Labrenzia sp. VG12: one gene and its partner. The protein of the gene in region 1 binds, or shares a complex with, the protein of each later gene. Links are inferred from orthologs where the notes say so. Each region holds a gene or a part of one and is shown in the gene's direction. Other genes may lie near its edges.

Evidence for each region.
Region 2: the proteins of ccmE (region 1) and ccmB are in contact, whole or in part, in a solved structure (PDB 8CE8), measured with the Escherichia coli proteins. The link is inferred for Labrenzia sp. VG12 from one-to-one orthologs.

What each region holds. Positions count from the first base shown.
Region 1 is NZ_CP022529.1:201,961-216,874, forward strand. The notes cover bases 4,796-7,578. They hold ccmE (cytochrome c maturation protein CcmE), read left to right. Parts: upstream 4,796-5,853; coding sequence 5,854-6,303; downstream 6,304-7,578. Other genes in these bases: ccmI (c-type cytochrome biogenesis protein CcmI), read left to right, coding at 4,796-5,792; CHH27_RS00930 (heme lyase CcmF/NrfE family subunit), read left to right, coding at 6,341-7,578. Also shown: CHH27_RS00895 (PepSY domain-containing protein), read left to right, coding at 1-216; CHH27_RS00900 (response regulator transcription factor), read left to right, coding at 295-963; CHH27_RS00905 (ATP-binding protein), read left to right, coding at 953-2,380; CHH27_RS00910 (RT0821/Lpp0805 family surface protein), read left to right, coding at 2,550-2,987; CHH27_RS00915 (hypothetical protein), read left to right, coding at 3,102-4,577; more of ccmI, read left to right, coding at 4,659-4,795; more of CHH27_RS00930, read left to right, coding at 7,579-8,326; CHH27_RS00935 (cytochrome c-type biogenesis protein), read left to right, coding at 8,330-8,815; CHH27_RS00940 (bifunctional alpha/beta hydrolase/OsmC family protein), read left to right, coding at 8,937-10,169; CHH27_RS00945 (DUF2336 domain-containing protein), read right to left, coding at 10,189-11,268; CHH27_RS00950 (DUF2336 domain-containing protein), read right to left, coding at 11,530-12,528; CHH27_RS00955 (glutathione S-transferase), read left to right, coding at 12,658-13,308; CHH27_RS00960 (Do family serine endopeptidase), read left to right, coding at 13,463-14,914. UniProt on the Escherichia coli protein: Heme chaperone required for the biogenesis of c-type cytochromes. Transiently binds heme delivered by CcmC and transfers the heme to apo-cytochromes in a process facilitated by CcmF and CcmH.
Region 2 is NZ_CP022529.1:3,945,323-3,960,450, forward strand. What follows is about bases 4,571-7,567. They hold ccmB (heme exporter protein CcmB), read left to right. Parts: upstream 4,571-5,731; coding sequence 5,732-6,403; downstream 6,404-7,567. Other genes in these bases: CHH27_RS18275 (hypothetical protein), read left to right, coding at 4,571-4,919; ccmA (heme ABC exporter ATP-binding protein CcmA), read left to right, coding at 5,082-5,735; CHH27_RS18290 (LysE family translocator), read right to left, coding at 6,438-7,070; CHH27_RS18295 (heme ABC transporter permease), read left to right, coding at 7,227-7,567. Outside these bases: CHH27_RS18245 (stage II sporulation protein M), read left to right, coding at 1-263; CHH27_RS18250 (RDD family protein), read left to right, coding at 263-1,189; CHH27_RS18255 (hypothetical protein), read left to right, coding at 1,276-1,545; CHH27_RS18260 (hypothetical protein), read left to right, coding at 1,717-2,130; CHH27_RS18265 (hypothetical protein), read left to right, coding at 2,220-2,996; CHH27_RS18270 (hypothetical protein), read left to right, coding at 3,045-3,926; more of CHH27_RS18275, read left to right, coding at 4,137-4,570; more of CHH27_RS18295, read left to right, coding at 7,568-7,994; heme exporter protein CcmD, read left to right, coding at 7,999-8,181; CHH27_RS18305 (DsbE family thiol:disulfide interchange protein), read left to right, coding at 8,178-8,801; CHH27_RS18310 (thioredoxin family protein), read left to right, coding at 8,949-9,719; CHH27_RS18315 (cation diffusion facilitator family transporter), read left to right, coding at 10,038-10,877; CHH27_RS18320 (carbohydrate ABC transporter permease), read left to right, coding at 10,926-11,753; CHH27_RS18325 (HAD family phosphatase), read left to right, coding at 11,808-12,488; CHH27_RS18330 (ammonium transporter), read right to left, coding at 12,539-13,759; CHH27_RS18335 (ammonium transporter), read right to left, coding at 14,080-15,128. UniProt on the Escherichia coli protein: Required for the export of heme to the periplasm for the biogenesis of c-type cytochromes.

The sequences.
Region 1 (14,914 bases):
CTGATCACGCCCGCCCAGGCTGCATGCCTGTCGCAGGGAGAAGCCCAGCAGGTTGTGGCAAGCGGCAAGGCGGCGACATTTGGCGCCGTGCGCGGCCGCGTCAAGGGGGAGGTCCTCAAGGCTCAACTGTGCCAGCAGGGAGGCGGTTACGTCTACGTGGTTTCGGTCAAGAATGGTAGCAAGGTGACAACTGTCACAGTCAATGCCAGCAGATAACCTGTAAGGACGTCAGGTACCCGCTCATCCGTCGGAAGATCTCCGGTTTCAGCCCAGTTCATTGAAAAGTTTGACCTTATGCGCATCCTTGTTGTTGAAGACGATACCGACCTGAACCGCCAGCTTGTCACCGCGCTCGAAGAGGCGGGCTACGTGGTCGACAGTGCGACGGACGGCGAAGACGGCCATTTCCTGGGGGATACCGAACCCTATGACGCGGTCGTCCTCGATCTCGGCCTGCCGACGCTGGACGGTCTGTCGGTTCTGGAGAACTGGCGCCGGGACGGACGCACGATGCCGGTTCTCATTCTGACGGCGCGTGACCGCTGGTCGGACAAGGTCGCCGGCATCGATGCCGGTGCTGACGATTATGTCGCCAAGCCGTTTCACATGGAAGAGATCCTGGCGCGGGTGCGCGCCCTTGTCCGGCGTGCTGCTGGCCATGCGTCCAACGAACTCACTTGCGGGCCGGTTCGCCTTGACTTGCGGGCCGGCAAGGTCACCGTTGACGGCAGTTCCGTGAAGCTGACCTCGCATGAGTATCGGCTGCTGTCCTACCTCTTGCACCACCAGGGCAAGGTGATCTCCAGAACCGAGCTGACCGAGCATCTGTACGACCAGGATTTCGACCGTGATTCCAACACGGTGGAGGTGTTTGTCGGGCGGCTGCGCAAGAAGATCGGCTCCGACATGATCGAAACCATTCGCGGCCTCGGCTATCGCCTCGGAGCGGCGAGTGACGACTGACCCTACAGGAGAAGACGCGAACCGGACGGCAGCCCGGCCGCAGCGGTCACTTGCCACCCGTCTGGTCGTCGTGGCCGCGGTCTGGTCCATCATCGCCCTGGCCCTGGCCGGTGTGTTCCTGGTGAGCCTTTATCAGCGCTCGAGCGAGCGGGCGTTCGATGCCCAGCTCGACGTGCATATCAAGGCCCTCATTGCGGAGATGCTCGAAACCGACACGACGTTTGTAAAGGGTGTCGCCAAGACGACCGTCACGGAACCTACCTATCGTGGTGATCCGCGCTTCTCCTTGCCACTGTCAGGCTGGTACTGGACGGTTCGGGAAGGCGACAGCCAGGCCATTCTTTATGCCTCCGATTCACTTGTCGGCGATCCGTTGAACACACCGGCCATGGGCGAAGCGGAGGAAAGCGCAGGCTTTATTGCCGGGCCGACCGGAGATGAAATCCGTGTCCTGCAACAAAAGATTTCGATCGAGGAAACGCCCTATGTCATTGCGGTTGGTGCAGCGACGGCCGGGTTCTGGGCAGACATTTCCGAATTCGCCCGCCTCGTTACCCTGACCTTGTGCCTTGTCGGTCTCGGCCTGATCCTGGCAATCTTCTTTCAGGTCAAGGTCGGGCTGCGGCCACTGTTTCGCCTGAAGGCGTCGCTTGCGGCCGTGCGCCAGGGCGACGCTGACAAGATTGACGAGGCGCTGCCGCGGGAAATCGCACCCTTGGCTGTGGAGTTGAACGCCCTGATTGTCTCCAACAGGGAAATTGTCGAACGTGCCAGGACCCATGTCGGCAATCTGGCCCACGGTCTGAAGACGCCGCTCTCCGTGATTTCGAACGAGGCACGCGCCTCCGGAGGCCCCCTGGCGGAAAAGGTCTCCGAACAGGCAACGATCATGTCGACCCAGATCCAGCATCACCTGGAACGCGCACGCATGGCTGCACAGCGCCGGGTCATCGGGGTGTCCTGCGACACCGAGCCGGTTCTCGCCCGGCTGATTCGCGCCATGGGCAAGATCTATCGCGACAAGGGCATCGAGCCGGAGTTTCACCAGGCAACCTCCATCCGGTTTCGAGGCGAAGCCCAGGATCTTGAAGAGATGAGCGGCAATCTCATCGACAATGCCTGCAAATGGGCTGCCTCCCGGGTCCGTGTTCGGGTCGCTGCACTGGACGATCCCGCCACCAACCGGGACATGTTCGAGATCATTGTTGAAGACGACGGACCGGGACTGACCCCCGACCAGCGTGCCGAAGCCGTGAAACGCGGCCGCCGCCTTGATGAAACCGTCCCTGGTACCGGGCTGGGCCTGTCGATCGTGGCCGATCTGGCGGCGCTCTATGGCGGCAGTTTCACGCTTGACGGATCGGACCTGGGTGGATTGAAGGCCCGCCTGGTGCTTCCGGCCTTGCGCAGGGAATAGGGGATGGGAAATGGATCACGGGAGCGTCTGTTGACCGGACTGTGATAGAATGTGACGCAGATCACAGGAATAAAGGCTAGGTTGTGGCCAAGTTCGGCCACAAATTGAAAATATCACTGATTCACCCACCGGCATCGCCGGTCCAAACACCCATTGGGAGCTGTTCAGCATGCCATTGCGCGGTGCCACATGTGTTGCTCTTGCCACGATCCTTGCCGGTTGTTCGATGACATCCGGTTCGAGGGATGCGGGCGGCTGGGGATCCTTTTTTGGCGACCCCAATGCAAATGTGTCCGGAACCGAAGCGAACACAGCGATATCGGTGCTTGTGAACAACGAGTTCGGCGACGCGCTGGACCCTTCGGACCGCAAGGCTGCCGAAGCGGCACAGGACCGGGCGCTGCGTGCACGGGGTGTCGGTGTGTCCGTCGCCTGGCAGAACGAGCGCACCGGGCGCAGCGGGCAGGTCAGGCCGGGGCCGGTCTATTTTGTCAATGACACCAGCTGCCGAGAATTTACCCATGAAATGGTGCTGAACGGCCGGGTCCTCAAGGCGCGGGGCGCCGCTTGCGAAACAGAACGTGGCAACTGGCAAGTGATTGGCTGAGCAGACGCCTGATCATTCAAAGGTCATTCAAATCTCTGCATTTTTTCTCAACACTTGTTTAAGTGTTACAGCGTTAATATTGCCGGGTTATCGATCGCGATGTTGACGCTGTGAATGACCTATTCGGACCAGCTTGAAACAAAACTGAAGAACTACCTGAGCAGCCTGAGCCCAAAAGCGGTTGAGGCCCTGGTTCGTAACCTTGAGCGGGCAAAGGTTCAAAAGGACGCCGACCCGCATATTCAGCTGATCCTGTCGGCGGCCGTCACCCTGTTGCGCAAGCCGCAGCCGGTCACACCCGATTTGCCGGGTGGGGACCAGCGGCGCGGCCAGATCCAGCGCATGTTCTTTGCGCCGCTCGACGATTTCCTCATCAACGAAATGCTGCCTCACCGCCAGGAAGGGCGCATTTACCGCGGTATGCTCGACCGTGTCTGGAAATGGCTCGGCAGGGACGTCATGGCTGCCGATGTGCGCATCGTTCTCGAGCAGGCCGGCAACGCCTCTGTCAGCGGTGAGCGCATCGACGCGCTGGTTCAGGCCCTGCGGACGCGCGCAGTGGAAGCCATTGGCGAAAAGCTGCATCGGGCCGAAGTCTCGGAAAAGGAACATCGCCGGATTGCCGCCGAGCTGGGTGGAGCCCGCGGCATGGCGGAGCTGAAGGACATTCAGAAGATCTTCGCGGCGGAACGCTGGCTGGTGCCGTTTCTGCAGACCATTCCGGAGCGGATCAACGAACACAGGCTGAAACGGGACACGGATGTCCTGCGTCTGGTCGACAAGTGTTCGACACGCTTTCCAGACCATGTCCCTGTCGTCGCCGCTGCTCTTGTGGAACGTGCCGACGCGCCGTCGGCCCTGTGTGCCTTTGCCGGTCGTCTCAACGGCGACAGCGACCCGAAAGCCATCGCGAACTCGCAATTCGCGCCGTTCGTCGATGTGGTAATGAGTGAAGCGGAGCGGTTGCAGATCCTTGCGCTGGAACATCGCAATCACAATCCGGATCCGGTTGCCTTTTCCCAGGCCCTGTCGGAATACCACCTGCTTGTCAGGGGCGTGGAACGCGACATGGATCTGTCGGTCACCGGCAAGTGGCACAAGCAGCTTGCGGAGACCAAGCGCAGCATTTCTAATGTTGTCACGCGTGAGCTCAACAGTGCGCATGGCAGCGTTCGCCGGGCCCTGCAAGTGCCGAAGTTCGACAAGAACGGTACGCTTCAGAAAGATCAGGTCGCAATTGACGACGCGGTCAGAGCCCTGCGGGTGGTCACAATGGTGCGCAATGCTTCCGAGACCTTCGCGGTGAACGAGATCGGCAAGCGGACGCGTCAGGCCGTTGAACAGACACTCGAAATCCTGACACGTTCGCTGATCACGGATATCGGCAAGGCCCGCGGACCGCAGATGGAGGCCCAGATGGCCGCCGCGGACGTCGCGATTCTGTTGTCTGAAATCTATTTCGGCGATGAATATGCGGCCCAGCTTCGCAGAAGCCGGCAGTCGGCAGTGTCCAAGGCCAACAAGGGGGCCGCGGAAACAGTTTCCAATCCGGAACGCAAACTGGTGGCGAACGCCCTCGGGCGCCGTTAGGGCGGACAAACGCAGCCGCGACCGCCGGTCACATCATAGCCTTCTTGCTTTTGCCGTCATTGAGCGTTCTATAGTGCGCTCATGGTATTTTGGATTCTGATAGCATGTCTGACGGCTCTGGCCGCCCTCTCGGTTCTGGTGCCGCTGGCGCGGAGCGGCCGCCAGCACACTGCCGAGGCAGCAAAGGCGGACGAGGCGGTCTATCGCGACCAGCTGAACGCCATCGAAACGGAACTTGAGCGCGGCTTCATTGATGCCGAGACTGCGGAAGCTGCGCGAACCGAAACAGCCCGTCGGCTTTTGGCTGCAAACCAGCGCGCGGCAGACGAACCCCGGCAATCTCATCAAGGTGCACGCCTGAGAGCGGCACAGGGCGTGGCGCTCCTTGTTCTCCCGGTTGCCGCCTGTGGCCTGTATCTGTTTCTCGGTTCTCCCGGCGAGCCCGACCAGCCGCTGCAGGCGCGTTTGTCCGCTCCTGCGGAAGGCCAGTCAGTCGACGTGCTGGTGGCGCGCGTTGAAAGACATCTTGCGAACGATCCGGAAGACGGCCAGGGATGGGCTGTCATTGCGCCCGTTTACCTCAGGCGCGGACAACCGGAAGCGTCGGCAAATGCCTATGCCAACGCATTGCGTCTGCTGGGACCCCGGCAGGACTGGCTGACCGACATGGGCGAGGCGATCACGATTGCGAACCGCGGTCTGGTGACTGCGGACGCGCGCCGGGCGTTTGAACAGGCTGTGGAGCTCGAGCCAACCGCTGTGAAACCCCGCTTCTTCCTTGCCATTGCGCTTGGCCAGGAAGGCCGCAAGGAAGACGCTGTGGCGGCCTGGCAGGCCTTGCTCGAGGGCGCGGATGAAACGGAAATCTGGGTGCCGGCAGCGCGCCAGGAACTGGCTGCACTCACCTGGCAGGGACCGGAAGGGGAGAGCCGACCTGGCTCTTCGCGGGAAGACATCGCCGCGGCCGGCGACATGACAGCGGAAGACCGCCAGGCCATGATCATGAACATGGTCGATGGTCTTGCGTCGCGTCTCGACAGTGACGGCGGCTCAGTGGAGGAATGGAACCGCCTGATCAACGCCTATATGGTGTTGGGCAACAAGCCGGAAGCCGAAGCGGCCCTTGCGAAGGCTCTAGCAGCCTACAAAGAAAGCCCGGAGCAATTGTCGGTGATCAAGGACGCGGCTGGTCAGCTCGGGTTATCTGGCTCTTGAAGACGAGCCGGACGGGTGCAAGTACCGGGGCGTCAGGATTGAATTTCGGACGGTTTGAAAAATGACACGCAAGCAAAGACGTTTGACACTTATCGGGTCTGCCGGTGCGGTTCTGGCGGTTGCGCTGGGCCTGATCCTGTTTGCCCTCAATGATCAGATCGTGTTTTTCCAGAGCCCCACCGATATCACGCAACAGGCGATCCCTGATGGCCAGCGGATCCGGCTTGGCGGGCTGGTCGAGGAAGGGTCGGTCGTGCGTTCGGACAATGCGGAAGTTCGGTTTCGGGTCACGGACACCGCCAACGCAGTGGCCGTCACCTACAAGGGCATCCTTCCGGACCTGTTCCGCGAGGGGCAGGGCGTTGTAACCGAGGGCATCATCGGGCCTGATGGGGTGTTTGTCGCCGACAGCGTCCTTGCCAAGCACGACGAAAACTACATGCCCAAGGAAGTTGCCGAAGCGCTCAAGGATCAAGGGCACTGGCAGGGCGGCGAAGAGACCGCTAATTAAGGCTTTAGACTGCTTGCAGGGGAATTGAGGGACGCGCATGATTGTCGAGTTCGGTCACTACGCTCTGGTGCTGGCATTTGCCCTGGCGCTGGTCCAGTCCGTTCTGCCCCTTTGGGGCGCGTTGTCGAAGGACGACCGGCTGATGGCGATCGCGCCACCTGTCTCCGTGACAATGTTCTTCCTTGTGCTTCTGTCCTTCGTCGCGCTGACGGCCGCTTATCTCAATTCCGACTTTTCGGTCCAGAATGTGGTTGAGAACTCGCATTCGGCAAAGCCGCTCATCTACAAGTTTACCGGCGTTTGGGGAAACCACGAAGGCTCGATGCTGCTCTGGGTGCTCATCCTGGTCTTCTTCGCGGCACTGGTCGGCGCCTTCGGTCGCAACTTGCCTGCAGATCTCAGGGCGGTGACCTTGTCTGTGCAGGCCTGGGTCACGGCCGGCTTCCTCCTGTTCCTGCTGGCCACTTCGAACCCGTTCAACCGGATTGCCAATCCGCCGCTTGAGGGGGCGGACCTCAATCCGATCCTGCAGGACATCGGCCTCGCGATCCATCCGCCGTTGCTCTATGTCGGCTATGTCGGCTTTTCGATCACATTCTCCTTTGCGGTGGCGGCGCTTATTCTGGGGCGCATTGATGCCGCCTGGGCGCGGTGGGTCCGGCCGTGGACGTTGCTCGCCTGGTGTTTCCTGACCCTCGGCATCGCCATGGGCTCCTACTGGGCCTATTACGAACTCGGCTGGGGTGGCTGGTGGTTCTGGGATCCGGTTGAAAACGCCAGCTTCATGCCCTGGCTTTCCGGCACCGCACTTCTCCATTCGGCGATCGTCATGGAAAAACGCGAAGCACTCAAGGTCTGGACCGTGCTTCTGGCGATTTTCACCTTCTCGCTGTCGCTGCTCGGCACGTTCCTCGTGCGCTCCGGTGTCCTGACTTCCGTGCATGCCTTTGCCACCGATCCGGCGCGCGGTGTGTTCATCCTGGCGTTGCTCTGCCTCTTCATCGGCGGGTCCCTGTCGCTTTACGCCTGGCGGGCACCGCTTCTCAAGCAGGGGGGGCTGTTTGCGCCGATCAGCCGTGAAGGCGGCCTGGTCCTGAACAACCTGTTTCTGACGGCGGCCTGCGCAGCGGTTTTTGTCGGCACGCTCTATCCGCTTGTGCTCGATGCCATCACCGGAGAAAAAATCTCGGTCGGTGCGCCGTTCTTCAATCTGACTTTCGGTCCGCTGATGGTGCCGCTTCTGCTGGCCATCCCCTTCGGGCCGGTGCTGTCCTGGAAACGCGGTGATCTGGCAGCTGCCTGCCAACGGCTCTACGCGGCCTTAGGTCTTGCGCTCGTGATGACGCTGGTTGCCTTCTGGGCCTGGGGGCTCGACATGGTGCTCGCGCCGCTGGGTGTCGGTCTGGGTGTCTGGGTCATGGCGGGTGCCGTTTCGGAGATCATCACTCGCGTCAAGTTCTTCGAGATCGGTCCGAAGCGCGGGGTCGCCCGGCTGGTCGGTCTGCCAGGCTCCGCCTGGGGCACGGCTGTCGCCCATTTCGGTGTTGGAGTCACCGTGCTCGGCATTGTCACCGCTTCGGCCTTCCAGGAAGAGCAGGTGCTGACGATGCGCCCGGGCGAAACGGTTAAGGTGGCGGGCTACCAGTTCACCTTCGACGGTGCAGCGCCGAGGCGAGGGCCGAACTACACCGAAGAGGTCGGCCATTTCACCATCCGGCAGGGCGGAACGGTGGTCGCGGAACTCGATCCGTCCAAGCGCGTCTACACGGCGCGGCAGATGCCGACCACGGAAGCCGGCATTCACACGGTCGGGTTCTCTCAGCTCTACCTGTCTCTGGGCGAGAGCCGGGGAGACGGCGCTGTAGACGTGCGGGTCTACTACAAGCCCCTGATCACCCTCATCTGGATCGGCTGCGTGATCATGTCGCTTGGCGCGGTTTTCTCCATGGCCGACCGGCGTTTGAGGATCGGGGCGCCGAAACCGGCGCGCAAGCGGCAGGCATCGCCGGCAGCCGCGGAGTAGACCATGTTCCGTTCTTTCCTTTCCTGTCTGATCCTTGCGTTTGGCCTGGTTGCGTCACCCGCACTGGCGGTGGCCCCGGACGAAATTCTGGATGATCCGGCACTTGAAGCACGTGCCAGGGCATTGTCGGCCGAGTTGCGCTGCATGGTCTGCCAGAACCAGTCGATCGACGACAGCGATGCGCCTCTGGCCAAGGATCTGCGGGTCCTTGTGCGTGAACGGCTCGTGGCTGGTGACAGCGATGGCCAGGTGATCGACTACCTCGTGTCGCGGTACGGCGAATTCGTGCTGCTCAAACCGAGATTTGCCTGGCATACGCTGGTGCTTTGGGCCGCAGGGCCACTGGCACTGATTGCGGGATTGATAGCCATTTTCATGGCGCTGCGCGGACGCTCGGCCCGCCTGGCAGGGGCGCAGTCGGAACCGGTGGCAAAACTTTCCGAGGAAGAAGAACACCGCTTGCAGGCCCTTCTGGACAAGGACGACTGACGCCAGCACCTTGCTCTGGCTTCGTCCACGAGCTGTGGTCACAGTGTTCACACCAAGGCGTGACTTGCATGACTTGCCCTCATGCTTACCTCTGGCCAAGCAGAAGCTGGAGGGATTGAAGATGGCAAATCGCCCGCAGAAACTGGAATTCGATGGCGCTCACGGCGCCAGGCTCGCAGCCCGGCTGGATCTTCCGGCCGGCAAGGTCCGGGCCTTCGCACTCTTTGCGCACTGTTTCACCTGTTCCAAGGACATCCCGGCGGCAAGGCACATCGCCGGTGCGCTGGCCGCAGAAGGCATAGCGGTCTTGAGGTTCGATTTCACCGGCCTCGGCGGCAGTGGTGGTGATTTTTCGTCCACCGGCTTTTCCTCCAATGTGGAAGACCTGAAGCGGGCCGCGGACTTCCTGCGGCAGAACTTCCAGGCGCCACAGCTGCTGATCGGACATTCCCTCGGCGGTGCCGCAGTCCTGTCTGTAGCAAGCGAGATCCCGGAAGCGCGCGCCGTTGTCACGATTGGCGCACCGTCCGACGCCGATCATGTGATCCATAACTTCAAGGGAGCCGAGGACGCGATCCGTCGCGACGGGGCTGGCGAAGTCGACCTGGCCGGTCGCTCCTTCACCATTCGCAAGGAATTCCTGGACGATCTGGAACAGCAGTCGGTTCGTGACAAGGTTGCCCGTCTTGGCAAGGCTCTTCTGGTCATGCATGCGCCGCTGGATGATACGGTCGGGATCGACAACGCGACCAATATCTTCGTCGCGGCCAAACATCCGAAAAGTTTCGTGTCCCTGGACAAGGCCGATCACCTTCTGTCGCGAGGTGTGGATGCCGCCTATGCAGCCCGCGTGATCGCCGGCTGGGCAAGCGGATACCTGGATGAAGAAGCGTCAGGAGGAGACAAAGCGGAAAAGGCAGGCGTCGATGTTGTCGAGACGGGGCAGGGGAAATTCCAGGCGATGGTCGCCTGCGGTGGGCACCGGTTGCTTGCGGATGAACCAGTGGATTATGGCGGCCTCGATAGTGGCTTGTCGCCCTACGGTTTCCTGTCGGCAGCGCTTGGGGCCTGTACGGTCATGACCTTGCGCATGTATGCGGACCGGAAAGGGCTTCAGGTCGACCGGATCGGCACGCAGGTCCTGCATGGCAAGGTTCATGCCGCCGATTGCACGGACGAATTGAAGGAAAAGGGTGGACGGATAGACCGGTTCGAGCGGCTGATCACGCTGGAGGGGGATCTTGACGAGGCCACAAGAACCCGGATGCTGGAAATCGCTGACAAATGTCCGGTGCACAGGACGCTTGAGACCGGTGCCGCCGTTGTGACGCGGGAAGTAGGCCCGGCCACCTGAAGACTGAAAGCAGGCGGTCTCAGGCCGCCTGGGTTTCCAGGGTCTGCAGACGGATCTTCATGAAGGAGAGCAGGCGACGTGCGTCCCGGTCCGACAGGGACTGGTAATCGTTGGCCCAGTTCTCGGCGGTTGATTGCGGCTGCTTGTTGTGCATGGCGCGCGCCTTGCAAAGGGCATGATAGTCGCTGTTTTCAACGCCCATGGCACGGCACAGGACGGCAACACCGGTGGAATCGTATCGGACCATGACATTGGTCACGTATTTCTGTTCAAGGCCGGCCATCTCTGATAGGAGGAAACAGATGTCAAACAGGTTGTTGGAAAGGGCCAGCTGGGTAATCGCCTTGCCGAGCGTACGCTGACCGGCCCGGATTTCCTTCAACGTCGCCTTGGCGTTGATCCGGGTGGCCTTGCGCTCCAGCTTGGAACTGGCAACAACCTTGCTGGCCTTGTGGAACAGGTCGTTGATCAGGTCCTCATTGTCCTTGCGCATCTGGCGGATCTTGGCCTGCTGCTGGGACGGCATCTGCTCGATCAGCCTGTCATAGTCGGATTCGGTGACGTCGGCCCGTTCCATCATGGCGTCGCGGATCTTCTCGTCGCGCTCGGCCAGTTTGATCAGCAATCGTGACCCCCAATCCGAGATCTGGGCGCCGTCATTGGCTGCGACCGATTGCTTGACCGGGCTTTCTCCGCGCTCCAGCAACACGTCGGTGACATTGGATTCCAGATGCTTGCGTTTGGAAATGGCGAGCAGGTGTCCCTGGCCCATTGTCTTGGCAAGTCGCAGGATGTCCTCGGTCTTGAGAGCATTGGACGATGTCAGCATCGGCCGGGCGATATCGATCTCTTCCCGGGCCAGTTCATAAGCGACCTTGTTGGACGTGCTGTCGATCGGAGCGAGCTGCTCCGAGATCGTTTTTTTCTGCTCCGGCTCCATTGTCGGGAGCATGCCTTCCAGCACCGTGTTGAAGAGCGTGATCTCTTCCGTCTGGTAACTGTCGGCGCCGGTGACAAAAAGTTCTGTCACATGCTCCACCAGTTGATGACGTTTTTCCGGGGTGCTGTCCTGTGCAAGACTTAGAAGGTCATTGATCATTTGAGGCCGTCCGTTTTTGTATGCATAGACCTACCTCAGAGACAGTTTACAAGTGTCTAAAGCGCGATTGAAAAATTGGATTAATCTTGTAGAGTATTGATATAAATTACAGGTGTGGAAAGTTGGCTGGATAATTACTGGTAGTGGTTGCGGTTTTACTCTACCGGAATGCGGTTCTGGCTGGCCGAAAGCGGTCGTTCTTGAGTGTCGATGGCACCGGTTCTGGCAGGGAGTGTGGACAAGGCCCGGAAGGTCCGAAACTCAGGCCGCCTCTTCCTGTTTGGCCGCCTTGAGTTTCATCTTCATCAGCGCAAGGAGACGGCGGGCGTCGGTGTCGTCCAGCATGTGATAGTTTGTCAGCCACTTGCTGCCGGTGCTTTCGGGAAACTTCAGATGCTTGCAGCGTTCCTTGCAGATCGCCTGGAACTCCATCGCACCGATGCCCGATGCCCGGCATACCGTCGCGATGCCGGTTGAATCGTACCGAACCATCAGATTGTGAACGTATTTCATCTCCAGGCCGGAGAAGAAGGACAGCAACGCAACAACATCGAGGAGATTGTGTTCCAGTGCCAGCTGGTAGACGGCCTTGTTCAGGGTTGCCTTGCCCATGCGGATGCCCATGACCCAGGCCTTGGGGCTGATCTTGGAGGGACGTTTTTCCAGCTCTGTTCCAGCTGCAATCTCGCCGTCATCCTTGAACAGGTCTTCGATCAGTTCTTCATTCGATTTGCGCAGGTGCCGGATACGGTCGCCCAGCTGCTTGGGCATGTCCTTGACCAGGGATTCGAACACCGGCATCGTGATCTCGGCGCCCAGGTTCGCGGCTACCGCATGCTTGACTTCCGTTCCGCCACGCTTGATCAGGATGCTGCTGAGGTCCTTGCTGACGTGATCGCGTTTCGCCAGCGCGAGCAGGTAACCCTGATCCTTTGTTTCGGCGATTTTCTTGAGATCAGCCTCCGTCAGAGACTTCGAACGTTCGAGGATGGCTTGCGCGATCGGCAATTCGTCGCTCGCCATGGCGGCTGCCAACTTTGCGGAAGTGGCATCGACTTCGGCCAGCTCAGACGACATCTTCACCTTGGCCTCGTGGGCCAGGGAATCGTAGACGCCTTCGAGCATGTTGTTGAGAAGATGAGCTTCTTCGGACCCGGCATCGTCTGCGCGGGCAGTCAGCAGACCGGTGACGTGCTCCGCGAGCTCGTGCTTTTTTTCCGTCGAACTTTTCTTGGCAAGCTGAAGAAGAGAGTCGGTCATTGGGCTACCTTATTGCCCGGAGTTTCGCCAAATTTTCTTTACAACCGGTGAAAGATGGTTATCGGATTGTTGACACCACGGCATAGGCCCCGTGTTGACGTGTTTGCGTCCTTGCGTCATGTGACGGGCATGAGCGAGCTGCCAATCCTGTATTCCTTCCGCCGTTGTCCCTATGCCATTCGGGCCCGACTGGCCATTGCCGTGGCCGGTGAAGCCGTGGAACTGCGCGAGATCGTATTGCGGGACAAGGCTCCGGAATTTCTGGAAACGTCCCCCTCGGCGACGGTGCCCTGCCTGAAAACAGGCGATACCGTGCTCGATGAAAGTCTCGACATCATGATCTGGGCGCTCAGGAAATCGGATCCCGACGGCTGGCTGCAGCCTGAACTTGAAAGCCCGGAAGCGGCGCTTGATCTCGTCGGCGAATGCGACGGTCCTTTCAAGCGTCATCTCGACCGCTACAAGTATGACACGCGCTATACCGATGCAGACCGCGCTCAGGAGCGGGCCCTGGCATCGGAGTTTGTCCGCTTGCTTGAAGCGCGCCTCCAGGGACAGCCCTGGCTGTTTGGGGCGAGGGCCTCCCTGGCCGACTTTGCGATCCTGCCCTTCGTGCGCCAGTTCGCAAACGCGGATCGCAGCTGGTTTGACCAGGAAAACTGGACCGCAACGCGCGCCTGGCTGGAGGCGTTCGAGGCCTCGGATCTGTTTCAATCGGTCATGCCCAAATGGCCGAAATGGCGGTCTGGCGATACGCCAAAGCGCTTTCCCGCCGCCTGACTGGGGGAAAGGTCAATCTTACAAATCCTTAATCTGACCGACAGGCGCCTGTAAGGCTGGGTCACCTACTTTCTTCCTCGAACCTGGAACGCGAGTCCCCCTGTGCGTTTCAAGAAAATGGCCTTCAGTTCGAAAGTCGATAGAGGAAGATAATATGGAAAACCGACGCTCTGTCTCTCCTTTGCGGTCTCGCCGCGCCAAATTGCTGGCAGGAGTGGTCGCACTTGGCGCAGCCGGTCTGTTGACCGCCCAGACCATGGTCCCCAGCCAGATGGCGTTTGCCGAGCCGGTCCGTGTCGAAGCGGCAGCTCCCGCGGATTTCTCCGATGTCGTGCGCACCGTCAGCCCGGCCGTGGTCAGCGTGCAGGTGAAACAGGCTGCCGAGCCGCGCATGATGAATTTCGGCGGCAAGGACGGGTTTGAAGACTTCTTCAAGGGCCTGCCGAATGGCCACCCGTTCGAACGCTTCTTCCGCGACTTTGGCGGACAGGGCGAAAATGGCGACCAGCAGCGCCGCCAGCCGCGTCAGTACGGCCTGTCCCAGGGCTCCGGGTTCTTCATCACCGGGGACGGATATGTGGTCACCAACCACCATGTCATCGACAAGGGAACCGAATTCACGGTCATCGACCAGAATGGTGACGAATATGACGCAAGGCTGATCGGTGCGGACAAGCGTACGGACCTTGCGCTGCTGAAGATCGACAGCGACAAGACCTTCACCTATGTGGACTTTGCTGATGATGCTCCGGAAGTCGGCGAATGGACCGTCGCCATCGGCAATCCGTTCGGCCTCGGCGGTTCTGTGACCGCAGGCATCGTTTCGGCCCGAGGCCGCGACATCGGCGCCGGTCCCTATGACGACTTCATCCAGATCGATGCCCCGGTCAACCGCGGCAATTCCGGCGGTCCGGCCTTCAACATGAACGGTGAAGTGATCGGCGTGAACGCCGCCATCTTCTCGCCGTCCGGCGGCAATGTCGGCATCGCCTTCGCGATCCCGGCCTCCACCGCCCAGGACGTGATCATGGAGCTGAAGGATGACGGTAAGGTCGTCCGCGGTTGGCTTGGCGTTCAGATTCAGAACGTTTCGGCCGACATCGCGGAGAGCCTTGGCCTTGAGGAGGCCCGCGGCGCCATCGTCGCGGAAGCGCAGGAAAACAGCCCGGCTCAGAAGGCTGGCCTGCGCTCAGGCGACACCATTCTGGCGGTCGACGGCACCAATGTGGATGGTCCGCGCGACCTGTCCAAGATCATTGCCGCCTATTCGCCCGATACCAAGGTCGACATCACCGTCTGGCGCGATGGTGAGGAGCAGGACATTTCCGTCACCCTGGGCCGTCTGCAGGACCAGGAACAGGCGGCTGCCGTCCAGCCTGCAGCCGAAGACGTCAAGACCAGTCTGGATGAACTCGGCCTGGTACTGACCACCAAGGCGGATGCCGGTCTGGACGGCGAGGGTGTCGTGATTGCCGATATCGATCCGGACAGCCCGGCGGCGGAGAAACGCCTGAGCAATGGTGACGTCATCCTGGAAGTTGCCGGCATGAAGGTGAACAGCCCGGCCGACGTCATGAAAGCACTCGAGAAGGCGGAAGAAGATGGC
Region 2 (15,128 bases), 3.7 Mb from region 1 along the record:
GCATTGCCTGCGGCGGCGGGCTGCAGCTGGGCACGGCGCTGCTGTTTCCAGGCGAGCGAACGCGTGCAGAAGCGCTGCGCCTTGCCGGGCGGGACGCGGTCAAGCTGGCCCTGGTCGCAGCGCTCATGCTGCTTGTTGCCGCATTGCTGGAGGGCTTTGCCCGACAGCTGATCAACGACACCGGCACCCGGCTCGTGGTTGGCTGGGGCATTGGCGCACTCTGGCTGGCCTGGTTCACGCTTACCGGACGGGAGCGGACCTGATGCTGCGCCGCTGGAAAGAACGACGACGGGCCCGGCCGTCTCCCGACACGCTGATGCCTCCGGAAGGGGTGGCGCTGAACCTGCCCATCGCCGGCCTCGGTGTGCGCTTTGCGGCCCAGCTCACGGATATCATCATCACCACCATCGCAGCTGTCTGCCTTGTGGTGCTTCTGCTGGTCGTCAATCTCACCAGCCCGCAGACCCTGATGGCGGTTGGCGCCCTGCTGTTTTTCCTGATCCGGGTGCCCTACTACATCTGCGCGGAACTGGCCTGGAACGGCCAGACGCTTGGCAAGCGCCTGATGAAGATCAAGGTCGTCTCCCATGATGGCGGTCCGCTGACAGCCCATGCACTGGTGCTGCGCAATCTGATGAAAGAAGCCGAAATCTTTCTGCCCGGAACCTTGCTGCTGACCCTGAACGCGGCCACGCCACTGGAATCGCTAGCGTCTTTCGCCTGGGTAATGATGGCGCTGATGATCCCGCTCTTCAACCGGTACCGGCGCCGCCTTGGCGACATGATGGCTGGCACCCATGTGATCCATCTTCCGGTGCCCGTGCTGCTCAAGGATCTGGCAAGCGAGGCACCGCTGCCGATTGAAGGGCGCAAGAAGATCACCTTCCTGGCGCACCAGCTCGACCACTACGGCGCCTATGAACTGCAGACGCTCGAAACCCTGCTGCGCGGCCAGAACACGCCGGCCGGGTCGGCATCTGCGAAGCAGAGGCAGGCGACCATCGAGGCAATTGTCGAAAAGATCCGCAAGAAGATCGGCTACGCGGATCCTGTTCAGCCTGCAGATCGGCTTCGTTTCCTGCAGGCCTTCTACAACGCCCAGCGCGAACACCTGGAACAGCGCCAGCTTTTCGGCGACCGGCGCGAGAACAAGCACTATGCCAACGAGGACAAAGACGTGAACGTCTGAGCCAGAGGCGCTGAAAGTGTTATATTCCTTTCGCCCCTGCCTCCCTTTCTAAATGCACACATTTCAACTCATTTCGGAAACCACCCTTGAACGACGAAAACTCCACTGCCGAGATCAAGACCTCTCCCCCCGTAACGGACAACCGGCCACGACAGTCGCTCGGTGTCGGAGGCTTGATCACGGACACATTCGCGATCTTCTTTCGCCACTTCGTCATGATTTGTCTGATCGGTCTGGTGCCGATGATCCTGGGCCAGGTGCTGCCCGCGCTGGCACTTGGTCTTGCCAAGCAAAACCCGGAACCCCTTGGTCCAGGCACGATCTTCACGTCACTGTTCATGGGGTTTCTTCTGTAATGCGTCTATGCCCTGACCACGGCAATTCTGGTCCAGCTCACCTACAACGAACAGCTTGGCCATAGGATCAGGGTGAGGCAATACATCCGTCCCGCGTTTCGGGCCCTTTTTCCGATTCTGGTCCTGAGCGTTTCAGTCTTCCTGATCCTGTTCGCCTCGCAGTTTCTTTTGATGTTGCTGTCCGCAGCCACCCCCTATCTGCTGGTTGTCGGCCTGCCGTTTCATCTGGGCTTCATTTTCTGGATCTGCGCCACCCTGTCGGTTTGTGCGCCTGTCATCCTTTTCGAGAGGGCCGGCTTGCGGGCCTTCTTCCGGAGCATGGAACTGACGCGGAACTACCGCTGGCCGATCGTCGGCACGATAGTGTTGACCAGCATCTTCATCCTGATCCTCTATCTGGTCGTCGGAGCCCTCATCGCACTCCTGACCATGATGACCAGCCCACTGATCGGAGCGCTTCTGTTCGCGCTCCTGTCGACGTCGGGGACCAGCCTCCTGGCGATCATGGTGACACTCATCTATGCCCGCCTGAGAGAAATCAAGGAAGGTATCGGCCTGGATCAGGTCGCTGCCGTTTTTGACTGAATGTCGAAATGACGGGCGCGAAAACAAGCCCCATGGCAGGCCCGGGAAAGACGTAAAGCAGCGATTGGCAACCAAACGGAGTGATGCGAATGTCGGACAGCGCACTAGACCAACCAAGGCAGCCACTGGGCATCGGACCGCTGATCGCGGAAAGCTTCTCGATCCTGTTCCGCTACTTTGTCCCGATTGTCCTGATCGCCTTCGTTCCAAACCTGCTTGGCGTCCTGCTGTCCGGATATCTGGTCGGATTTGAAGTCGTAATAGGGCTTGAGGAAGTGGCAGCCGACGGCTCCGGCTCGCCCGGTCTGGAACTGCTGACATCGCTCGTGGACATGGTGGTCTATTCCATCACCACCGCCTTTCTCGTTCAGCTGGCCTATGACGCAAAACTTGGGCGGCCGATAAGAATTGCCCGCTATATCGGACCGGCACTGGGAGCCATCGTCCCCATCGTCATCCTCGGGTTTGCGGTCAGCGTCATGGTGGGGCTGGCTGCCATTGCCCTTCTGATCCCCGGATTGTGGGTCTATGCCGTGTTCTCTGTCATGGAACCGGCAGTCGTGATCGAACGACTGGGCTATGGCGGCCTTGGCCGCAGCGCGGAACTCACCAAAGAATACCGCTGGCCGATACTGGGCGCGCTTGTTCCCATCTTCATCTGCATGGCCCTGATCTTCGTCCTGGCCTTTTTCATCGTCGAGACGCTGGGATATCAGGGCAACCTGATTGTGTCGGTTATCCTGTTCTCGACCATCGCCGCAGTTGGAACCAGTCTCCTCAGCGTCTTTGTTTCGCTGCTGTATGCCCGCCTGCGTGAAATCAAGGAAGGCGTTGGCGTTGACGAGATCGCGTCAGTTTTTGACTGACCTCTCGCCCCCCCAAGCGCTCATCAGGAACAAGAGGCCTGACCCGTCATGCCGGATAACTCATCCATCAGGCAGTATTATCTCAACCGGCTCGATGACACTCAGGACGGTCAGAAGCCCGGCCCCAAGGTCCCTCTTGGCATCGGCAGGCTGATTGCCGACTGTTTTGCCATGCTGTTCCGGAAGTTGCCGATCGTGCTTGTCCTCAGCTTCTGGCCAAGCCTGCTGGGCGTGCTTCTGTCCGGCTCCCTGGTTGGCATCAGATACACGATCGGGTTTGAAGACGTGGCCTCTGGCACTGCAAGCGGGCCAATACTTCTCTCGGCCCTTGTCGATATCCTGGTTTATGCGGTGGTCACCGCATTGCTGGTTCGGCCTGTTCATGATGTGAAGTTCAACAGGCCGGTCCGCATCAGCCGGGACCTCGTGCCGGCGTTGAAAAGTGTTTTCCCGATCAGCCTCTTGATCCTCGCCCAGACGTTGATGGTGATGCTTGGCGGCCTGTTGGCGCTGTTCATCCCCGGTTCCGTCTTGTTTGGCATCATTGGCTTTGTGTTCATCGGGCTTTTCCTGATTGCCGTCATCTGGGCCTACGCCGCCTGGAGCGTCATGCCTGCCGCCGTTGTTGTGGAAGGGGCGGGCTTTCAGGGCCTCAGCCGCAGCGTCGCTCTCACCAAAGGCTATCGCTGGCCAATCGTCGCTGTGATTGCACCGGTCTGGATCTGCTCCGCCCTGGTCGTTCTGGCCACAGCCGCCTTGACCGGTCTCGTTGAGAGCATTGCGGGCCTGTCGGCAGCTGTCGTCCTGTTCGCGGTCGCGGATGCCATCGGCACGAGCCTTGTCGGCATCATCGTGTCGATCCTCTACATCCGCCTGCGCGAAATCAAAGAGGGTATCGGCGTTGATCGCGTCGCCGAAGTGTTCGACTGAACAATGCGCGACGTTACATATTTATAACCGACTGAAAGTCACTTCAGCACATTGCAGGAACCTGCAAGAAACAACAATGCACTGCTTGAGCCACACACCTATTAGACTTATGGTGTAGCCGCAAAAAACAAGAAAGCGCCGTTCCGGCGACCTCTAAACTGAACTTCAAAAACCTCTTTTCAAATTTTCTATACCAAACGGAGTAATCGAATGACGGATGCGACCACGGCCCAGCCAAAGGCCCCGCTCGGAGTTGGTTCGATCATCGGCGAAAGCTTTTCGATCCTCTTCGGACACATCCTGCAGATCGTTCTGATCGCCTTTGTCCCGACCTTGATCGGATTTCTAATCTCCGGACTGCTGACCGGATTCGACGTGGCGCTGGGTGTCCAGGAGCCCGATTTCAGCAATCCCGGCGCGGGTATCGGGACGGCTGTGACATTTGTCATCAACATGGTGGTTTACGCCATCACCACGGCCCTGCTTGTCCAGCTTGCCTATGACGCAAAACTGTCCCGTCCGATCCAGATCGGGCGTTACATCGGTCCCGCACTCAGCGCGGCCTTCCCGCTCGCCATATTGACACTTGTCGTCACGGTCCTGCTTGTGATCGGCTTCATGCTGCTGATCGTGCCGGGCCTTTGGGTCTATGCGGTATTCTCCGTGCTTGCACCGGCCATCGTCATTGAGCGTGTCGGTTTCGGCGGCATGGGCCGCAGTGCAAGGCTGACCAAGGAATATCGCTGGCCGATCGTGGGTGCGATCATTCTCGCGTTCCTGATCGTCATGATCCTTCAGATCATCGCCATGTTCGTGGTCGGACTGATCGCCCTGGCCGGTACTGTCGGAATGATCTTCGCGGTGCTGCTGATGGTTGTCATCTCGACCCTGGGCGCCGGTTTCCTAAGTATCCTGGTTTCCCTGCTCTACGCCCGCCTGCGTGAAATCAAGGAAGGCGTCAGCGTCGACCAGATCGCCTCCGTCTTCGACTGATCCGGACCGGCGAAGCCGAACTGGGGCTGACCCCGCTCTGAAAACACGATCCCCGCCTTGAGTCTTGACCAAGATTAAGGCGGGGATTTTTTCTTGCGTCATCAAGGGACCTGACCCTAACAAGAACAGTCCCTTGTCTCCCGGAGCAGTCCGCTGAAACTCATCGCCGAAAACCTGACCATCGACCGTGGCGGCCGCCGCGTGTTCCAGGATCTCTCATTCACGCTGGAAAGCGGCACGGCGCTGGTGGTCACCGGCGCCAACGGCATCGGCAAATCGTCTCTGCTGCGCACCCTTGCCGGCCTGGTGCCCCTCGCCGGTGGTACCTTGCGGATCGAAGGCGGTGAGGATGATCGGCCGGCGGAAGAGCACGCGCATTATTTCGGCCATCAGAATGCGGTCAAGGCCGCCCTCAGCGTCCTGGAGAACCTCGATTTCTGGAAGAGTTTCACCAGCCCGGTTCAGGCGGTCGGGTTTCAAGGCACCTCGATTCCGCCGGAACAGGCCCTGAAACTGCTGACCATCGGTCACACTGCCCGCCTGCCTGCGGGCTATCTCTCGGCCGGCCAGACGAGGCGATTGGCCCTTGCGCGGCTGCTGGTCACGGCACGGCCGGTCTGGCTGATGGACGAACCGACCTCCGCGCTCGACAAGGCGTCCGAAGCGGGCCTTTTGAAACTCATGAACCAGCATCTGGACGATGGCGGCATGATTGTAACGGCAACCCACACGGAACTGGCGCTTTCCCGAACCCGGGAACTGCATCTCCAGGCGGCTGAACCCGCACTCGATTCTGCCGGGGAGATCCTGGCATGACGTCCTGGAGCTTCGCCCTGTTTCAGCGCGACCTGCGCCTTTCCGTTCGCATCGGCGGCAGCGCACTGGTCGGCGTCCTGTTTTTCCTGGCCGTTGTGACCGTTATCCCGTTTGGCGTCGGCCCGGATCTCAATCTTCTGGCGCGCATCGGCCCCGCCATCCTGTGGATCGGCGCATTGCTGGCGACGCTGCTGGGGCTGGATCGCCTGTTCCAGGCGGACAGGGAAGACGGCACGCTCGACCTGATGCTGATGGCCGGACGGCCGCTGGAACTGCTGGTTCTGGTCAAGTGCCTCGCCCACTGGGTGGCGACCGGCCTGCCTTTGGTCATCGCGGCCCCGCTTCTGGGCATTTTCCTCAATCTCGACCCGGTGGCCATGGGCGCCGTCACGCTGACGCTGCTGGTCGGAACGCCTGCCCTCACCCTGATCGGGGCAATCGGCGCCTCCCTGACCGTGTCCCTGCGGCGCGGTGGCCTGCTTCTGGCGGTGCTGGTCGTGCCGCTGGCCATTCCGGTCCTGATTTTCGGCGTCAGCGCGACTGACGCCGCGCTGCATGACCCGGTTCCCTTCCTGACACCGTTCCTGATCCTGTGCGCCCTCAGCCTCGTCGCCGCCGTGATTGGCCCGTTGGCGTCTGCGACAGCGCTGCGTTTTTCCGCCGATTGAGAGACCTGCTGAAAGCCGCCCGTTCCCTTTCCAGCTACTGCCTGTCGCCGGTCGCAATGCGGATCGCCAGCAAGGCAAACACGCCTGCCAGAAGGTAGTTCGGCAGCTTGCGCAGCCGTGAGACCCGCCCGAGATGGACGCGAAAATGTCCCCCGAGAAGGACAACCGCTCCATTGACCAGAAGCCCGATCCCGTTCAACACGGAGGCCAGCACCAGCATCTGGAACGTGATGCCCCCCGAGGCCGGCGTCACAAACTGTGGAAACAGCGCAATCACGAACAAAGCCATCTTGGGATTGAGCAGGTTTGTGGCAAGGCCGTCGAAAACGATCCGTCGGCCCGAAAGCCGGGTCGGGCATGTCTCCCGGGTGCCTATGAGTGGCGCGGCACGCAGGGACTTGAGGGCCAGATAGAGCAAGTAGAAACATCCCGCCCATCGAACCGCCTCATATGCCGCCGGAACAGTTGCAAGGAGCTGTGACAGCCCGAGCGCAGCTGCAAGGGCATGACAATACGTTCCCAACACAATTCCAAGATAGGTCTGAAAACCCGCGGATCGCCCCTGGGTGATGCTTCTGGAAGCGATGAGCAGCATGTCCGGGCCCGGCGTGGCCGTAAGCACAAACGAGGCAAGGGCGAACAAGATAAGCGTGGAAAGGTCCGGCATGGTTAAATCCTTGAGATTGGAGCCGGAATCTCCGTTTATCAGTTTCCTCTGCCATTTCAAGCGCAAAGCGCTTCAAGGCCAATTGACCAAAAGCAATGCGCTGCTGTGTCACTCTGGTCCATTGAAGCGGACGCAGCTCTAGATTAGAACGGTTCCATGGCAATCTGGGATTATGCAAATCCGACGCGCTTCTTGAGGCTGGTGCAGGTGGTTCTGCCCTGGCTGATCGGCTTGTGCGTCCTCTCGTTCGCGGCCGGTCTTTACCTCGGCTTTTTCGTGGCGCCGGAAGACTATCAGCAAGGCGACACCGTCCGGATCATGTATATCCACGTACCGTCGGCCTGGCTGGCCATGATGTGCTACTCGGTCATGGCGATCGCATCTCTCGGCACTCTGGTCTGGAAACATCCGCTCGCCGACGTCTCGGCAAAATGCGCTGCACCGATCGGCGCTGCCTTTACCTTCATGGCGCTGGTGACCGGCTCGCTCTGGGGCAAACCCATGTGGGGCACCTACTGGGTCTGGGATGCGCGCCTGACCTCCGTGCTGGTGCTGCTGATCATGTATCTGGGCCTGATGACGCTGTGGCGCACCATGGACGACCAGATCAAGGCAGGAAAGGCGGCAGCCGTCTTGACCCTTGTCGGTGCGCTGAACCTTCCGATCATCAAGTTTTCGGTCGACTGGTGGAACACGCTGCACCAGCCTGCCAGCGTCGTCCGCATGGACGGCCCGACCATTCACCCGGACATTCTCTGGCCGCTTCTGATCATGGCCATTGCCTTCACGTTGCTGTTTTTCGTGCTGCACCTGATGGCCATGCGCAATGAAATCCTGAGGCGGCGGGTGCGCCGGCTGCGCCAGCACGCGGCAAGCGCCGCTCAACCCGGCACGGCAACCGCTGCCGCCCAGCCTGCGGAGTAACCCCATGGATCTTGGACCGCACGCCGGTTTCATCATCGCGTCCTATGGACTGTGCGCCCTGACGGTACTTGGTCTGATCGCGTGGGTGCGCATCGACAAGGCCCTGCAGGAAAAGGCCTTGAAGGAACTTGCCGAGCAGGGCGTCAGCCGTCCGCGGGAAGAAGAAAAGGGTGATCTGGCAACATGACCTCCCCCGATGCTGATGCCGGGCCCTCCACGGACGCCGCAGAAACACCGCCGAAACGCGGTTTCCCCGTTCTGGTCCTGCTGCCGCTTATCGTGTTCGCAGCACTGGCCGCCCTTTTCCTGTTCCAGCTGACCCTGGGAGGAGACCCGCAGAAAATTCCGTCTGCGCTGATCAACAAGCCGGCCCCGGAGTTTGTTTTGCCTCCGGTGGATGGTCTTGTCGAGAACGGCAGGCAAATGCCCGGCTTTGCCAGCTCGGACCTTGTCGGGAAGATATCGGTCGTGAATGTTTTTGCCTCCTGGTGCGTGCCCTGCCGCCAGGAACACCCGTTGCTGGAGGAACTGGCCAAGGTCGACGGCATCGAACTGGTCGGCATCAACTACAAGGACAAGCCGGAAAACGCGCACCGGTTTCTCGGCAGCCTGGGCAATCCCTATGACCGTATCGGCGCGGACACGATCGGCCGGACAGCGATCGAATGGGGTGTTTACGGCGTTCCGGAAACCTTCATTGTCGATGAGAAAGGCATGATCCGCTACAAGTTCATCGGACCGCTCAGCCCGTCCACCTATCAGGAAACCTTCCTGCCGGAACTCAGGAAAGTGATGGCTGGCGGCTGAAGACCACCGCCGGCTCACTCAATTGCCTGCAATTCTCACAATTCCGCGAAATTGCCGATAAATCGAAAAAGTCACCGGCTCGTGACTCGCGATTGACTGCCCCATTGCATATTTTAAGGGCAATCAAACGAGGGATTGAGCCAAATGGTGGGAATATTGTCCCGGAAAGCGTCGCGCGCTTTCCGAACCGGACTTGTCGTCATCGCCGGAATAGTCGCTGCCGCTACCACGTCGGGTGCTGCGGGCGCGCAGCCTGAAAAGGTCGTCGAGCTGTTTACCAGCCAGGGCTGTTCGTCCTGTCCACCTGCCGACCAGCTTGCCGAGCGGCTGGTCGAGCAGGAAAAAGACGTTCTGACCGTGCTCATGCCCGTCGATTACTGGGACTATCTCGGATGGAAGGACACGCTTGCCAGCCCGGTTTTCTCGCAACGCCAGCGTGCCTATGCCAACCGCCGCGGTGACCGCTCCGTCTACACGCCGCAAATGGTCATCAACGGTGAGGAACATGTCGTCGGCAGCCGGGAAACCGATGTGCGTGCGGCGCTTGCCCGCACCGATCCGTTCACGGCCAAGGTCAGTCTGAAGATCTCCGACATGGTGGTTCAGGCAACAGTGGACGGCGACCTGCCCCAAGGTGCCAAGATGGCAACCGTCTATTTCCTGCGCATCAAGGAAGAGGCGCTGGTCGACATCGGCCGCGGCGAGAATGCCGGTCGCAAGATCCGCTATGTCAACGTGGTCCAGCAAATGCAGCCCATGGGCATGTGGTCCGGCGGCGCGGAAACCTTCCGCATGCCGAAATCGAAGCTGATGCTGAAAGGCGACGCCCGCTGTGCGATCCTGGTCCAGATCGAAGACCCGGACGGGCCGGGCATGATTGTCGGTGCGGCCGTGATGGATTGGCAGAGCGGCTTCTGATGCCCTACCGGCCAGATTGGTTCCCTCTGGCCGGAAAAGCCCAGACCGCGCAAGGTGTGACCGAAACACAATTCCTCCCGATATTTCTGAGGCCAAGGCCCCGTAACGGCTTGCGGTCCCCGCAAAAACTGCTACCCCTTGCGCGGCTCGGCCAAAAGGCGGCGAGCCGCCCATAAAAGGACAGGGCGGCCGGATTGCCTTGGGCCGATCGCGTTCGCCGCTTTTCGCCGGTTCGGCCGGAAAGCAGATCCTCGGGGGACTGGCATGGACCTGCGCCGCAAGCTGCAAATTGCCTTTTTCAGCATTATCGTCGGCCTTGTGGTACTGGCCCTGAAAACGGGTGCCTATCTGCTGACGGGATCCGTGGCGCTTTATTCGGACGCACTGGAAACCACGGTCAACATTGCCTCCTCGACCGCCGCGCTTGCGGCTGTCTGGTTTGCTGCCAAGCCTGCGGACAGCAATCACCCCTATGGACATGACAAGGTCGAGTATTTCGCCGCCGTTCTCGTTGGCGTGATGATCGTGCTCGCGGCTCTCTCGATCTTCCGGGAGGCTTGGATCGGCTTCACGCAAGGCGAAAGCCCGGTCTATTCGTCCGAAGGCATCGCCATGAACGTGGTCGCTGCCCTGATCAACGCCGGCTGGGCCCGCTATCTGATGATCAGCGGCCGGAAGGCCAGGTCGCCGGCTCTCGTCGCCGATGGCAAGCACCTCTTGACGGATGTCGTCAGCTCCGTTGGCGTCCTGCTTGGTGTGGTGCTGGTGATGCTGACCGGCTGGAAGGTGCTTGATCCGGCGCTGGCGGTGCTCGTCGGCCTGACCGTTCTCTGGTCCGGCTGGGGGCTGGTCAAGGAATCTGTCGGCGGCCTGATGGATGAAGCCGCCTCCGGCGAGGTCCTTGAAAAGATCCGCGTCCTGATATCCGAACACGGCGAGGGTGCACTCGAAGCCCATGATCTTCGCACCCGCATCGCCGGCCGGTCGACCTTCGTCGATTTTCACCTCGTGGTTCCGGGCACCATGCCGGTCGAAGAGGCCCACGACATCTGTGACCGGATCGAGGAAGCCATTGCCGAAGATGTGCCCGGCGCGCGCATCACCATTCATGTGGAACCCGAACACAAGGCCAAGCATTCCGGAATTGTCGTGCTCTAGGAAACCCATGCCGAACCGTCAAACAGCAAACCACCAGGCAGCTAACTGATGCCCTCCTGGCAGCGATGGCAGGCCCAGCTGGCGGATCACCTGATCCTGATCTGCGGCGCGCTGTTCATGGTGGTGCCCGTCTGGATGCTGGTGGCGGCAACCACCCATCTTCCCGGTGCGCGACCCTTTCCCCGGCTGGATCCGGGCACCGGCGCACTGGAGAACTATTCGGGGTTTCTCACCAGCAGTGCCGGGTTTTCCGGTGACGTGACCGTGCTGGCAATGCTCTGGAACTCGTTTCTCCTCGGCACCGGTTTTGCAGCACTGAAGGTGCTGCTTTCGCTGCTGGCCGCCTATGCGCTGATCTATTTTCGTGTGCGCTTTGCCAGCGCGATCTTCGCGGTTCTGCTGTTGACACTGATGCTGCCGCTGGAATCCCGTTTTCTGCCGACATATGAGGTCGTGGCACAGCTTGGGCTGGTCAACAGCCGGTCAGGTCTGATCATGCCGCTGGTGGCCTCGGGGCTCGGCACGCTGTTCTTTCGCCAGTTTCTCCTGACAGTGCCGGACACGCTGCTGGAATCGGCAAGACTGGACGGTGCCGGCCCGTTCAAATTCCTGAAGGACATCCTGCTGCCACTCTCCGGCCCGACTGCGGCGGCCCTGTTCCTCGTCCTGTTCGTCAATGGCTGGAACCAGTATCTGTGGCCGGTCATCGTGACGACGGAAGAAAGCACCTACACGCTCGTTCGCGGCATGCAGTTTTTCGGCAATTCCAGCCTGCGCGGCCTGATGCTCGCCGTCATCGCCATGCTGCCCCCCGCACTTCTTGTCATCTTGTTTCAAAGACAAGTCGTTAAAGGTCTGTTTGACGGCTCACACTAAACTGCGCCTACCCCGGAAACGGGCGGCCTCAACCCCTTGGAAAGACAGACAAGCATGGCATTTGAAGCGATCCTGTTTGATTGCGACGGCGTTCTGGTCGATTCGGAAAAGATCTATGTCGATGTGGAACGCGAACATCTGGCACGGATCGGACTCACCTACGAGCTGGACGAATACATGGACCGTTTCCAGGGCCTTGGCAGCGATGATTTCTGGGCAGCCCTCGATGCGGATTACCGGGTTCTCGGAAAAGGGCCTCTACCGGAGAGTTTCGGGCCGGATCTCGATGCAGCGACGCTGGAACGCATCGACCGGGAACTGTCGGAAATCAGCGGCATCAAGCAGCTGCTGGAAGCGCATGACGGTCCGCGCGCCGTTGCCTCTTCCTCCCGGTTGCACCGCCTGATCCACAAGCTCAAGCATACGGGCCTGTTTGGGTTTTTCGACCCGCATATCTATTCCGGTGAACAGGTCACGAACGGCAAACCGGCCCCGGACCTGTTCCTCTTCGCCGCAAACAAACTCAGGGTGGACCCGGCAGCGACCCTCGTCATCGAGGACAGCGCCAATGGCGTGAAAGCCGGTCTGGCAGCGGGAATGACCGTCTGGGGTTTCGTCGGTGGCGGCCACAGCCACGACGGCCATGCGGAACAGCTCCATGCCGCAGGCGCCCATCGGGTTGTCGGCAGCCACGGCAATCTTTCTGAATTGCTCCGCGACCTCACGGCCGCCTGACCGCACAAAACGGGCGGCCCTGGAGCCGCCCGTTCAGCTTTCCAAAGTGCTTAGCGCCCCAGATCGTGTTCCGGATTGGCGCTGATCTTGTGGATCGAAAGATCCGCGCCCTGGCGCTCTTCTTCCGCGGACAGGCGCAGGCCCATGACGGCCTTCAGAACACCATAGACAACAAAGCCGGCTCCCAGTGCATAGCCGACGCCGATCACCGTACCGATGATCTGCGAGACCGGTGAAACGCCCCCCATGCCACCGAGGGCTTCCAGACCGAAGAAACCGGCGGCAATCGCTCCCCAGGCGCCGCAGATGCCGTGCAACGGCCAGACACCGAGAACATCGTCGATCTTCAACTTGTTCTGGCAGATCTCGAAGCCGATCACGAAGATCGCTCCGGCAACACCACCGACCAGCAGACTGCCGACCGGGTGCATGACATCGGAGCCTGCACAGACGGCCACCAGACCGGCCAGGGCACCGTTGTGAACAAAGCCGGGGTCGTTCCTGCCGACGACAAGCGCCACCAGAATGCCGCCAACCATGGCCATGAGCGAGTTGATGGCCACGAGGCCGGAGACGCTTTCCAGCGAGGCTGCTGTCATGACGTTGAAGCCGAACCAGCCGACACACAGCATCCAGGAACCGAGCGCCAGCCAGGGCAGAGACGAAGGCGGAATGCCGATCGGACGGCCATTTCGATCATAGCGGCCACGACGTGCCCCCAGAAGCAGCACGGCTGCGAGTGCGATCCAGCCGCCAACCGCGTGCACCACGACAGAGCCGGCAAAATCATGGAAACCTGCGCCGAAAGTGCTTTCAAGCCAGCCCTGGAAGCCGAAATTGCCGTTCCAGATCAGACCTTCAAACAGTGGGTAAACAATCCCGACCAGCGCGACCGTGGCCAGGCATTGCGGCCAGAATTTCATCCGCTCGGCAATTCCACCGGAGATGATGGCCGGAATGGCTGCAGCAAAGGTGGTCAGGAAGAAGAACTTGACCAGCGTCAGTCCCTGAAGCTCAAAACCTTGACCGCCACCGGACAGGGTTGCGGCATTCACCAGGAAGGTGGTTCCATAGGCGACCGCGTAGCCAACGAAGAAATAGGCAACGGTCGACAGGGCGAAATCCACCAGGATCTTCACCAGCGCGTTGACCTGGTTCTTTTGACGAACGGTACCGACTTCAAGAAAAGCAAAGCCGCCATGCATGGCGAACACGAGAATGGCCCCGACGAGGACAAAAAAGACGTCCCCGCCCACTCCTGTTTCATTCATATCTGACCCCCAGTTGGGCAAACTGCCCTTTGTTTATGCGTTTCGGGAGCCAATGCATTCAAACAGCATGCCAATTGGGCAACTGATCAAGAAAAGCGCAGAAAATCGCCGTTTTGTTGGGCGAATTCGCCAAGAGGGACTGCATTTCGACCCAGTCGAACGGTTAGACCTTGTTCAATTGTCTGTTTTTTGTGCAATCCCACGACAGGAGACAAACTTCTGTGGCGGACACAAAAAAGAGCCCGGGGTTGCCCCCGGGCTTTCCAAGTTTGCGGTCTGAGCCAATAGACCGCCTGGGAGATTTTTGTCCGCGTCTCCGATCAGAGACGCTGGGAACCGGTTCCGAATTCCGGGTAGGCTTCGACGCCGACCTCGACCTTGTCGAGACCGAGAGCCTCTTCCTCGTCGGAGACCCGGATGCCCACGGAAGCTTTCAGGGCGTACCAGACAACTGCGCTGGTGACCGTCGTGAACAGGCCGATGGAGATGATGCCGATCAGCTGCGACACGTAGGAAGCATCGGAGTTGGTCAGCGGCACGATCAGCGTGCCCCAGATACCTGCCAGCAGGTGGACCGGGATGGCACCGACAACGTCGTCGATCTTGAACTTGTCGAGCATCGGCACGGCGAAGACCACGATGGCGCCACCGACACCGCCGATGAAGACGGAAGCCCAGACGCTCGGCTGCAGCGGCTCGGCCGTGATGGCCACCAGGCCGGCCAGCGCGCCGTTCAGGGCCATGGTCACGTCGACCTTCTTGTAGAGAACCTGGGTCAGCAGGACGGCAACCACCACACCGGCAGCAGCGGCAAGGTTTGTGTTGGCAAAGATGCGCGAGATGTCGGAGACGTCACCGATGGAGCCCATGGCAAGCTGGGACGCACCATTGAAGCCGAACCAGCCGAGCCACAGGATGAAGGTACCCAGCGTTGCCAGCGGCATGGAAGACCCCGGGAACGGATGCACGGAACCGTCTGCACCGTATTTGCCTTTACGCGCACCGAGGATGATCGCACCGGTCAGGGCTGCCCAGCCGCCGACGGAGTGCACCAGCGTGGAACCCGCGAAGTCGGAGAATTCAGCGCCGCCAATGCCGGTGACGAATTCGCCGTTGAGCCAGCCGCCGCCCCATTCCCAGGAACCGGTGATCGGATAGAGAATACCCGTGAGAACCACGGTGAAGATCAGGAACGGCCACAGCTTGATACGCTCGGCCAGGGTACCCGACACGATGGACGCGGTGGTCGCACAGAACACCATCTGGAAGAACCAGTCGGAGGCCGTGGAGTAGCCGGTGTCGAGCGCATCGCCGCCGACAGCGTCGAAGGAATAAGGACCAAAGGACCCCATGAAGCCGCCGTCAACGC